Regions from separate parts of the Klebsiella sp. GFKo11 genome, predicted to be linked through region 1. Evidence: predicted binding sites of a transcription regulator. Region 1 holds the regulator's gene; each other region holds the start of a gene.
What was found. The regulator PurR, encoded in region 1, represses purine synthesis genes. The targets are predictions, from matches to a motif close to CANGCAAACGTTTGCNTG.

Region 1 (3,108 bases):
ACAGCAGCAGAAAGCCCTTCAACGTCCCGGAAACCGAGCGGTCGGCAAACTTACCGCCAAGGTAGTTACCCAGCGAGAAGCCTACGCCAATCAGTACCAGCATCGCGGTCACAAACAGTGGCGATGCGTTAGTGATGCTGTGCAGGACCGGTGATATATAGGTGTAAAGCGTAAACATCGCCCCTGCCCCCAGAACGGTGGTCAGCAGCGCTGACAGCACCTGCGGGCGCATCAGTACTGAAAGTTCCTGCTTAACATCAGGCCGCTCACCCGCGCTTCCTTTTGGCAGGGAAAACCACAGGCTGACCATCGCCACCACGCCGAGACCCGCCGTTGCAAGGAACGACATTCGCCAGCCGATAGTTTCCCCCAACCAGGTCGCCGCCGGAACGCCGCCAATGTTGGCAATTGTCAGCCCCATAAACATGGTCGCCACGGCGCTGGCCTGCTTATGCTTCGGCACTACGCTCGCCGCCACCACCGAGCCTAACCCAAAAAAAGCGCCGTGATTGAGGCTGGTGATAATGCGCGACAGCAGTAGCGTGGTGTAATCCGGTGCAATTGAAGAGAGCACGTTACCAAGAGTAAAAATCGCCATCAGGAAAATCAGCGCATTTCTGCGCGCGCGGTGCGAAAGCAACAGAGTCATCAGCGGCGCGCCAACCATCACCCCAATGGCATAGGCACTAATAAGCATTCCCGCAGCCGGAATAGAGACATCCACGCCTTTGGCGATAACCGGTAATAGCCCCATCGGGGAGAACTCGGTAGTACCGATACCGAAGGCACCGATCGCCAGAGCGAGCAGGGGAAAGTTGATTTTCATTCAATGACTCCATCGGGCCGTCTTCAGCGACGGCATCTCATCAGAAGCCAAAAGCATGACATCAATCACAGAAAAACAAAAGTAAACGAAATGGCAAAAGATTTTTGCGAAATTGATAATAATGGTGGAAAAAGAAAAGGGAGAACGATGTCTCCCTCATATTGGAATTAGTGCAGTATGGCGGTGAGCCCTGCGGCGACAATCAAACCCAGAACAATAATCGTCGTTGTCAGCGAAAACTTTAAATCTGTATCCATCAATTTTTCCCCTTGATTATCCCCACATGAAAAGTGAGCTTGCTCATTTTTACATAGATTAGCGCAAATATCTTCCGAGATTTAGAGGGATGCACATTTTTGTTCTTCCCCTTTGCCCCAAGATCGGACAAAATCCCACGCTAATTTGAAAGCGTATCGGCCATTGACCCCTTCCTGTCGTTCTGTGTCGTTTTCCCGACGTGATGCAATGTTCAATTTTGGCATCAGGGTGTGTACAGGCAAACGTTTACGTACCGATTAACGGGCGATCAGGTCAAGGTCTGGAGTGAGAAGTAATGGCAACTATTAAAGATGTAGCGAAGCGCGCAAACGTTTCCACTACAACAGTATCACATGTAATTAACAAAACGCGTTTCGTTGCAGAAGAGACGCGCAACGCTGTGTGGGCTGCGATTAAAGAACTGCACTACTCCCCCAGCGCCGTTGCTCGCAGCCTGAAGGTTAATCACACCAAGTCTATCGGATTGCTGGCGACCAGCAGCGAAGCGGCCTATTTTGCCGAAATTATCGAATCCGTTGAGAAAAGTTGCTTCCAGAAGGGCTATACCCTGATTCTCGGCAACGCATGGAACGATCCGGAGAAACAGCGCGCCTACCTGTCAATGATGGCGCAGAAGCGCGTGGACGGCCTGCTGGTGATGTGTTCTGAGTATCCTGAGTCGGTACTGAGCATGCTGGAAGAATATCGCCATATTCCGATGGTCGTGATGGACTGGGGTGAAGCAAAAGCCGACTTCACCGACTCGGTTATCGATAACGCCTTCGAAGGGGGTTATATCGCCGGGCGCTATCTGGTGGAACGCGGTCATCGCGAAATTGGCGTGATCCCCGGCCCGCTTGAGCGGAACACCGGTGCCGGCCGCCTGGCCGGCTTTATGAAAGCGATGGAAGAAGCGCAGATCAACGTTCCTGAAAACTGGGTCGTGCAAGGTGATTTCGAGCCGGAATCCGGCTACCGCGCGATGCAGCAAATCCTCAGCCAACACCATCGCCCGACGGCGATTTTCTGCGGCGGGGATATCATGGCGATGGGCGCTATTTGTGCAGCAGATGAAATGGGTCTGCGCGTGCCGCAGGATATTTCGCTGATCGGTTATGACAATGTGCGCAACGCCCGCTACTTCAGCCCAGCGCTGACCACCATCCATCAGCCAAAAGATTCTCTGGGCGAAGCGGCCTTCAACATGCTGCTGGACCGCATCGTCAACAAGCGCGAAATATCCCAGTCTATTGAAGTACATCCGCGCCTGGTCGAACGTCGATCCGTGGCCGACGGCCCGTTTGTCGATTATCGCCGTTAATTCTCCTCGCGGCGCCGGCTATTCCGGCGCCCGCAGCCACTCCCTGTTCAGCGTTTCACTGTCGCCAAGGTAATCCAGCAGCCACATCAGCGCCGGTGAAGCATCGCTTTGTTGCCACGTCAGGCAGCAGGCCGCATCAGGGAATGGATTTTCCAGTGCCAGCGCCGTCCATTCTCCGCTATCAATTCGCGGCTGTGCAAAATGCTTTGGCACCATGCCAACACACAACCCTGCGCTGAGGCAGGTCGCGGAAGCGTCCCAGTCCGGCACCACCACCCTCTTCTGATTATCCAGCAGCCACGTCGTGCGTTTCGGTAGCGAGCGTGAAGTATCTTCCCGTACCAGCGACGGCCAGTTGCGCAACACATCGTCGCTTAACGGGCCGTCTATTTTCGCCAACGGATGATCGCTGGCCACCACGCAATCCCAACTCAGCATCCCCATATCGCGAAACGCATAGCGCCCACCGACGGGAATAGAGCGCGTCGCGCCAATAGCTAATTCCACGCGGCCATCAGCTAACGCATCCCAGACGCCGTTGAATACCTCCTGAAAGACAATCAGTTCAACGTCATCAAAATGACGATAGAAATCAACGATCATTTGCCGCATGCGCGCCGGTTTGACGATGTCATCGACGGCAATGGATAGCTGCCCGCGCCAACCGTTGGCTATCTGCTGACACTGCTGGCGAGTGATCTGC
Region 2 (3,108 bases), 1.9 Mb from region 1:
ACCTGAGCTTCGTCGCTGGCTTTGATTTTGAAGATCCAGCCGTCGGTGTACGGCTCGCTGTTCACTAGCTCAGGAGAGTCATTCAGCTCTTCGTTAACGGCAACGATTTCACCGCTAATAGGTGCATAGATATCGGAAGCCGCTTTCACAGACTCGGCAACCGCGCAGTCAGCACCTGCTTCGACGATGGCGCCCACTTCCGGAAGGTCAACGAAGACCATATCGCCAAGCAGCTCCTGTGCGTGTTCGGTGATCCCGACGGTATAGGTGCCGTCAGCTTCTTTACGCAGCCATTCGTGTTCTTTGCTGTATTTCAGTTCTGCTGGTACGTTGCTCATCAATTCATCTCCAAAAGGGGAAATCACACCACGGCTTTGCCGTTGCGTACAAAAACAGGTTTAGTCACTTTTACCGGCATTTCACGGTTACGAATCTGCACCACGGCGGTTTCGCCGATGCCTTCCGGTACGCGTGCCAGCGCAATACTGTAGCCCAGCGTTGGGGAGAAGGTGCCGCTGGTGATAATGCCTTCTTTCTGATTACCCTCGGCATCGCTAAAGCGCACCGGCAAGCCACCGCGCAGGACGCCTTTCTCGGTCATCACCAGGCCAACAAGCTGCTCAGTGCCTTTTTCACGCTGTAACTCCAGCGCTTCGCGGCCGATAAAATTACGCTCTGCGGGCTCCCATGCAATGGTCCAGCCCATGTTCGCCGCCAGCGGAGAAACGCCTTCGTCCATCTCCTGGCCGTACAGGTTCATCCCCGCTTCCAGACGCAGCGTGTCGCGTGCGCCCAGGCCGCATGGCTTAACGCCTGCATCCAGAAGACCGCGCCAGAAATCCACTGCCTGCTCGTTCGGCAGCGCGATTTCATAACCCGCCTCGCCGGTATAGCCGGTGGTGGCGATAAACAGGTCGCCCGTCTGCACGCCAAAGAACGGCTTCATGCCTGCAACCGCCTGGCGCTGCTCATCGGTAAACAGCGTCGCTGCTTTTTCTTTCGCTTTCGGACCCTGTACGGCAATCAGTGAAAGATCGTCACGCACGGTCATTTCAAGGCCATAAGATTCAGATTGCTGAGTTATCCAGGCAAGGTCTTTTTCACGGGTGGCGGAGTTAACAACGAGGCGGAAATAATCTTCAGAAAGGAAATAGACAATCAAGTCATCGATGACGCCGCCAGAAGCGGTTAGCATCCCACTGTAGAGCGCTTTGCCCGGCGTGGTGAGCTTACTCACGTCGTTAGCCAGCAAATAACGCAGGAATTCACGGATTCGGCTGCCGTGGAAATCAACGATGGTCATGTGCGACACATCGAACATTCCGGCATCGCCGCGCACCGCGTGATGCTCATCAATCTGGGATCCGTAATGCAGCGGCATCATCCAGCCATGGAAATCCACCATGCGCGCGCCGCATAGCGTGTGTTGTTCAAACAACGGAGTCTGTTGAGCCATCTTTTCCTCATCGAATAAAACGGAACCAGCCACTATTTTTGGCGATTTTGCGCCACGAAATCCGCCGTCGACATCGCTGACGGACGTCGACGCAAACGTTCTCTTTGGCCAGAACTTACCACCGATACCGGGAGTAAACCATAAGCTCAATCAGGACATCACATTAGCTTATGACTAAAATCCGTCGATGAGCCTACAGAGTTATCAACTGAATTAAAGCGATAGATGCCACATAAAAACAATGTCATGAACCTTACAGGCAGATGGTAATGATATTTTATGCGAAATTACGTACCTAATTTCTATAACAAAAAAAAGGTAACATTAATAAAACTAATGCGAAAAAAGAGGTGAGATTAGATTATTTCAAATGAGTGGGGAGACCCGGCGCGATGGCCGGGAGAGAGAAGTGTGATGGGCTTAACGTAACCAGGCAGGAAGGTCGTTTAGCCCCATTGCCTGACGGATAAGCTGCGGCTTCACACCGGGCAGCGTGTCCGCCAGCTTAAGGCCGATATCGCGCAGCAGCTTCTTCGCCGGATTGCTGCCGGAGAACATCTCGCGAAAACCCTGCATTCCTGCCAGCATCACTGCGGCGCTATGCTTGCGGCTGCGCTCATAGCGACGCAGATACAAATGCTGACCAATATCTTTTCCCTGCGCATGCAGGCGTTTGAGCTCGTCAATCAGCTCGGCGGCATCCATAAAGCCAAGATTGACACCCTGCCCCGCTAACGGATGAATGGTGTGAGCAGCATCGCCAACCAGCGCCAGACGATGGGCGGCGAACTGACGCGCATAGCGGCCCGTCAGCGGGAAAACCTGGCGTTCGCTTTCCACCGAGCACAGGCCAAGGCGGTTATCGAAAGCAATATTCAGCGCCTGGTTGAAAGCGGCTTTGTCCGCCTGCTGCATCCGCTTCGCGTCTTCAGGAGATAGCGACCAGACAATAGAGCAGAGATGCGGATCGCTGAGCGGCAAGAACGCCAGAATTCCTTCGCCGTGAAACGCCTGACGCGCAATCGCTTCGTGCGGCTCTGCGGTACGAATAGTGGCAACCAGCGCATGATGATGATAATCCCAGTAAGTCAGAGGAATATCGGCTTTGTTGCGCAACCATGAATTGGCACCGTCAGCGCCAACCACCAGCCGGGCGGTTAACATGCTGCCGTCCTGCAGGCTCAGAAAAGCCTCGTTCTCGCCCCATGCGACCTGCTGCAGTTGAGCCGGGGCCAGCAGGGTGACATCGGAACAGCGCTGAGCTTTCTGCCACAGGGCATGGTGCACCACAGCGTTTTCGATAATATGCCCGAGGTGGCTGAATCCCATGCTCTGGTCATCAAAGCTGATGCGACCAAAACTGTCTTTGTCCCACACTTCCATACCGTGGTAGCGGCTGGCGCGCTGGGCGACAATATCCTGCCAGACATCCAGTTTGCTCAGCAGCTTCTCGCTGGCGGCGTTAATCGCCGATACCCGCAACGCCGGCGGCGCATCCATATCCAGCGGCTGAGGAGTTGCCTGTTCCAGCACCGCCACGCGCAGCCCACTCCCCTGCAAACCGCAGGCAACCGCCAGGCCCACCATCCCACCGCCAACAATGGCGACATCAACACTTTGCACGTTTAACTCCTTAACGGGGGACCCAACCG
Region 3 (3,108 bases), 2.0 Mb from region 1:
ACACGAGAAACGCCCGCGGCAATCAGCGCTTCGCAGCACGGCGGCGTACGCCCATGATGGCTGCAGGGCTCCAGCGTGACGTAAGCCGTCGCGCCTTTGGCTTTTTCACCGGCCATACGCAGCGCGTGGACTTCAGCGTGAGGTTCGCCAGCACGGTAGTGAAAACCTTCACCGACGATCTCGCCATCTTTGACGATCACGCAGCCGACATTCGGGTTGGGATGAGTGGTAAAGCGTCCGCGCGCGGCCAGCTTGAGCGCCCGCGCCATGTACATTTCGTCCAGCATAGCTTAGTCCTGTAGGCGGGCGATCTCTTCGCCGAACTCTTTGATATCTTCAAAGCTGCGATAGACGGAAGCAAAGCGGATATAGGCCACTTTATCGAGCTTTTTCAGCTGCTCCATCACCAGGTTGCCAATCATTTTGCTCGGTACTTCGCGCTCGCCGGTCCCACGCAGATGCGTTTTAATGTGGTTAACAGCCATTTCCACGTCGTCAGAGCTGACTGGACGTTTCTCCAGGGCTTTCAACATTCCGCTACGCAGTTTTTCTTCATTGAAGGGTTCACGCACATCGTTGCTTTTTACGACCCGCGGCATCACCAGCTCCGCCACTTCAAACGTCGTAAAACGTTCATTACAGACCAGACACTGGCGACGGCGGCGCACGGAAGAGCCCTCGCCCACCAGACGAGAGTCGATAACTTTGGTATCTACGGCGAAACAGAAAGGGCAATGCATAGCGCGTCCTGACATGTAATTAAACTAACAGGTAGTTTACCGCGAAGTGACGCGACAACAAAGGAAGAGCTTTTGAGATAAAGGATCTATAGTGCGCTTACTCGAACAGTCTACCATTAAGCATCCTCTGTTAACGGAATCCCAACCATGACAAGACGTTATTTAAAACTGGCCATTATGGGTAGCCTTTTCACCCTCAGCGCCTGTGCACAGCAAAGCGAAGTCCGCCAGATGAACCAGAGCGTGAGTACGTTGAGCAAAGAGATGACCCAGCTCAATCAGCAAACGGTAAAAATCACCCAGCAAAACGTCCTGAATGCAAAATCGACCCGCGGCGTTTATCTGCTGCCGGACGCAAAAACGCCAGCGCGATTGAACAGCCAGATCGGTACTCTGCGCATGTCGCTGCTCAATATCACGCCAGATGGTGACGGAACCAGGTTGACGCTGCGCATTCAGGGCGAATCCAACGATCCGCTGCCGGCATTTAGCGCAACAGTGGCTTCAGGACAAATCAGCGGTACGACTGAGAATTATCAGGAAGTGAACGTGCAGGATCAGCTGATTAGCGCCCCGGCAAGCACGCTGGCACCCAGCGATGTCGATATTCCACTGCGCCTGAATGGCGTCACGCCGGAACAAGTTGGTTTTATCCGTATCCACGATATTCAGCCCGCAAATATGCAGTAACACCTTCCGCCGGATATCACAAACATCCGGCGCTTCCCTGCACTGAAAATCCATTTACAGATTTTCCGATCGGTTCACTAAAAATTGACAGCATTTATGAATTTCAGTGGCATTTTGTCAAGAAATGCATAAAATCGTGAACGCAATCGATTACGTATATGTTCGTTATGTGAAACAACACATATTTTTGTGAGCAATGATTCCTATAATAGACGCCACAGAAATACGAAATATTTAGAAACGCTTCGGCGATTCTTTTAACGCCTTCAGGCTTAATTTAAACAGTGGCATCATTATGAAAAAAACATTACTGGCAGCGGGCGCCGCTCTTGCGCTCTCCGCATCTTTCTCTGTCAGCGCGGCAGAAAACGACAAACCGCAGTATCTGTCTGATTGGTGGCACCAGAGTGTAAACGTGGTGGGTAGCTATCACACCCGTTTTGGGCCGCAGATCCGTAACGATACCTATCTGGAATATGAAGCGTTCGCCAAGAAAGACTGGTTTGATTTCTATGGCTATATGGATGCGCCGGTCTTCTTCGGTGGTAACACCGACGCAAAAGGTATCTGGAACCACGGTTCGCCGCTGTTTATGGAAATTGAGCCACGCTTCTCTATCGACAAACTGACTGGTACTGACCTCAGCTTCGGTCCGTTCAAAGAGTGGTATTTCGCGAACAACTACATCTACGATATGGGCCGCAACAAGTCCGGTCGTCAGAGCACCTGGTATATGGGTCTGGGTACCGACATCGATACCGGTCTGCCGATGAGTCTGTCCCTGAACGTCTATGCGAAATACCAGTGGCAGAACTACGCAGCGTCCAACGAAAATGAGTGGGACGGCTACCGCTTCAAAGTGAAATACTTTGTGCCGCTGACCGATCTGTGGGGCGGTTCACTGAGCTATATCGGCTTCACCAACTTTGACTGGGGTTCCGATCTGGGCGATGACAACTTCTATGATATGAACGGCAAGCATGCGCGCACCAGCAACTCCATCGCTTCCAGCCATATCCTGGCCCTGAACTACGATCACTGGCACTACTCTGTCGTGGCGCGTTACTGGCATAACGGTGGCCAATGGGCGGACGACGCTAAGCTGAACTTCGGCAACGGCGACTTTAACGTCCGTTCTACCGGCTGGGGTGGTTACCTCGTAGTCGGTTACAACTTCTAATCTGCTCTGTTTTCCCCGGCGTCCGCGCCGGGGATACCTCATCATTAGCGCTCTTCGCATCTCACCTTACGCATAAAATCGCTCAATGAACGATCGGCTCGTTCGCTGAAATGACGCCCGGTCATGACAATATCCAGGCACCGATCAAGGCGAAAACAGCGATAATCCTCACGCAGCTCGCACCAGGTTACCAGCAGCCAACGTTCTCCCCAGAAAAAAAGCCCCAGCGGCAGCACTTCGCGCTGCGACACGTTTCCGGCCTCATCACGATAGTGCAGCGCCAGCGCCTGCTGACCAGAAACCGCCCGATGAACTAAATCAAACTGGTCTTTAGTGTAGCCCTGAGCGCCAAAGTCCGGAGCAAACAAGCGCGACTGTTCCGCCTTGCGCCGACTCTCCGCGGGCAAAATCGCCAGCACTTTTTCCTGCGCCGACTCCAGCGCTTGAGACAACGACGCGCCGCCCCAAGTCTGCAGCATCCGAATCGCCGCCACCAGC
Region 4 (3,108 bases), 1.3 Mb from region 1:
CCCGCGAACCCGCGCTACTCAAATCGGCTTTGGCAAGCTGACCCGCGCACAGCAGCTAATGGGGATCGGTTATCTGTACGTTGAGGAGCAGTTACAAACGCTGCGTTAATCGCGAGCGGCGCGTGGCGGAGCGCAAAATTGTGTATTACGTTTAAATCACACGTCTCTCATAACGAGCTGATTATGAACACACTACGCTATTTTGATTTTGGCTCTTCCCGCTCCCTGCTGCTGTTGATTGCCCGTATCGCGGTGGTGGTTCTGTTTATTCTTTTTGGCTACCCAAAACTGCTGGGCTTTAGCGGTACGGTGCAATATATGGCTTCATCCGGCGCGCCGATGCCGACGCTGGCGGCGATTATTGCCATCATTATGGAAGTCCCGGCGGCCATTTTGATTGTGCTGGGCTTTTTCACCCGACCGCTGGCGGTGCTGTTTATTTTTTATACCCTGGGCACGGCGGTTATTGGCCATCACTATTGGGATATGTCCGGCGATGCGGTACTGCCGAATATGATTAACTTCTGGAAAAACGTCAGTATTGCCGGAGCCTTTCTGCTACTGGCGATAACCGGGCCTGGCGCTATTTCACTCGACCGGCGTTAATCCCCCAGACGCAAAAAAGGCCGCAATCGCGGCCTTTTTTTCGCTTTAAACAACTCAGCGTTATGCGTAAACCGGGAAGCGTGCGCAGATATCCAGCACTTTACCCTTCACGCGCTCAATGACCGCTTCGTCATTGATGTTGTCCAGCACGTCGCACATCCAGCCAGCCAGTTCTTTCACTTCCGCTTCTTTAAAGCCGCGACGAGTGACCGCCGGAGAACCGATACGGATACCGGACGTCACGAACGGGCTCTTCGGATCGTTCGGTACGCTGTTTTTGTTGACGGTGATGTTGGCACGACCCAGCGCCGCGTCAGCTTCTTTACCGGTCAGGTTTTTGTCGACCAGATCCAGCAGGAACAGGTGGTTTTCAGTGCCGCCAGACACCACTTTGTAGCCACGGTTCAGGAACACTTCCACCATCGCTTTGGCGTTTTTCGCAACCTGCTGCTGGTAGACTTTGAACTCTGGCTCCATCGCTTCTTTCAGCGCCACGGCTTTCGCCGCGATGACGTGCATCAGCGGGCCACCCTGAGCGCTTGGGAATACGGCTGAGTTCAGTTTTTTGTACAGCTCTTCGCTACCGCCTTTCGCCAGGATCAGGCCGCCGCGCGGACCCGCCAGGGTTTTGTGGGTAGTTGTGGTGACAACGTGAGCGTGCGGAACCGGGTTCGGGTAAACGTCAGCAGCAATAAGACCGGCAACGTGGGCCATATCAACGAACAGGTATGCGCCAATGCTGTCTGCGATTTCACGCATTTTTGCCCAGTCAACCACACCAGAGTATGCGGAGAAGCCGCCGATAATCATCTTCGGTTTGTGGGTCTGCGCCTGCTTCGCCATGTCCTCATAGTCAATTTTACCGGACTCATCGATGCCGTAAGGGATGATGTTGTACAGTTTACCGGAGAAGTTAACCGGGGAGCCGTGAGTCAGGTGACCACCCTGCGCCAGGTTCATACCCAGAACGGTATCGCCCGGTTGCAGCAGCGCGGTGTAGACCGCGAAGTTAGCCTGGGAACCGGAGTGCGGCTGAACGTTAGCGTAGTCGGCGCCGAACAGCTCTTTTGCGCGGTCGATAGCCAGTTGTTCAACGATATCAACGTATTCGCAGCCGCCGTAGTAGCGCTTTCCCGGATATCCTTCAGCGTATTTGTTGGTCAGCTGAGAACCCTGCGCCTGCATAACACGCGGGCTGGTGTAGTTCTCGGAGGCGATCAGTTCGATGTGCTCTTCCTGACGTACTTTTTCCTGCTCCATAGCCTGCCACAGTTCGGCATCATAATCGGCAATGTTCATTTCACGCTTTAACATCCGCATCTCCTGACTCAGCTAACGATAAAATTTCGGCCTAAAAAGGCGGTCCAATCGGACAACGGCCCACAGTATAACTGAATCATTCTGTGATAACAGGTCTTGACAAATGATTTTACGCAAACGATTGGCTCCGCATTACACAAGGCTTTGAGCAATAACGCTCCTGAGATTATCAACGGATTTCTTTTCAGGTTTGTGATGCAAATAATTCATGTTGTAACCACCTTACGGCAAAGTGTTAAAGAACCATTTACAAAGCAGGGTTATTTTTATAAGATGCATTTAAAATACATTATTAAAATGACTCATATAAGGAAGCTGCTATGCTCGACGCCCAAACCATCGCAACGGTGAAAGCCACCATTCCCCTGCTGGTTGAAACCGGTCCAAAGCTGACCGCCCATTTTTACGATCGCATGTTTACGCATAACCCTGAACTCAAAGAAATTTTTAACATGAGTAACCAGCGCAATGGCGATCAGCGTGAAGCACTGTTTAACGCGATTGCCGCCTATGCCAGTAATCTTGAGAACCTGCCCGCCCTGCTGCCGGCGGTCGAGAAAATTGCTCAGAAGCATACCAGCTTCCAGATCCAACCAGAGCAGTACAACATTGTCGGTACCCATCTGCTGGCCACCCTGGACGAAATGTTCAGTCCGGGCCAGGAAGTGCTGGACGCCTGGGGCAAAGCTTACGGCGTGTTGGCCAACGTCTTTATCAATCGTGAAGCGGAAATCTACAGCGAAAGCGCCAGCAAAACCGGCGGCTGGGATGGGACTCGTGCGTTCCGCATCGTGAAGAAAACCCCGCGCAGCGCACTCATCACCAGCTTTGAATTTGAACCTGTCGACGGCAGTGCCGTAGCTGAATATCAGCCAGGCCAATATCTGGCGGTCTGGCTGAAGCCGGAAGGTTTTCCGCATCAGGAAATCCGTCAGTACTCCCTGACCCGCAAGCCTGATGGCAAGGGTTACCGCATTGCGGTGAAACGTGAAGATGGCGGTCAGGTATCAAGCTGGCTGCATAACTCAGCCAAAGAAGGGGATGTGATTTATCTGGCGGCACCAGCAGGTGATTTCTTCCTCAATGTCGCCCCGCAAACGCCAGTCACGCTGATCTCCGGCGGCGTCGGCCAAACGCCGATGCTGGCGATGCTGGATGTTCTGGCGAAAGCGCAGCATCCGG

Region 2: the regulator PurR is predicted to act here: its motif matches at 1,545-1,562, upstream of gcvT (glycine cleavage system aminomethyltransferase GcvT).
Region 3: the regulator PurR is predicted to act here: its motif matches at 1,570-1,587, upstream of AC07P6_RS23725 (nucleoside-specific channel-forming protein Tsx).
Region 4: the regulator PurR is predicted to act here: its motif matches at 2,037-2,054, upstream of glyA (serine hydroxymethyltransferase).

Annotation. Positions count from the first base shown of each region.
Region 1 covers NZ_CM151369.1:2,885,051-2,888,158, reverse strand. Annotated here, with positions in the region: gene AC07P6_RS14075 (MFS transporter) at 1-826, opposite strand, end outside; gene cydH (cytochrome bd-I oxidase subunit CydH) at 994-1,083, opposite strand; gene purR (HTH-type transcriptional repressor PurR) at 1,380-2,405, shown strand; gene punR (DNA-binding transcriptional activator PunR) at 2,424-3,108, opposite strand, start outside.
Region 2 covers NZ_CM151369.1:952,116-955,223, reverse strand. Annotated here, with positions in the region: gene gcvH (glycine cleavage system protein GcvH) at 1-338, opposite strand, end outside; gene gcvT (glycine cleavage system aminomethyltransferase GcvT) at 362-1,456, opposite strand; gene ubiI (FAD-dependent 2-octaprenylphenol hydroxylase) at 1,877-3,079, opposite strand; gene ubiH (2-octaprenyl-6-methoxyphenyl hydroxylase) at 3,090-3,108, opposite strand, start outside.
Region 3 covers NZ_CM151369.1:4,917,193-4,920,300, forward strand. Annotated here, with positions in the region: gene ribD (bifunctional diaminohydroxyphosphoribosylaminopyrimidine deaminase/5-amino-6-(5-phosphoribosylamino)uracil reductase RibD) at 1-287, opposite strand, end outside; gene nrdR (transcriptional regulator NrdR) at 291-740, opposite strand; gene AC07P6_RS23720 (SadB/YajI family lipoprotein) at 888-1,430, shown strand; gene AC07P6_RS23725 (nucleoside-specific channel-forming protein Tsx) at 1,726-2,610, shown strand; gene AC07P6_RS23730 (helix-turn-helix transcriptional regulator) at 2,655-3,108, opposite strand, start outside.
Region 4 covers NZ_CM151369.1:1,603,575-1,606,682, reverse strand. Annotated here, with positions in the region: gene AC07P6_RS07835 (ROK family transcriptional regulator) at 1-109, shown strand, start outside; gene AC07P6_RS07830 (DoxX family protein) at 184-606, shown strand; gene glyA (serine hydroxymethyltransferase) at 667-1,920, opposite strand; gene hmpA (NO-inducible flavohemoprotein) at 2,247-3,108, shown strand, end outside.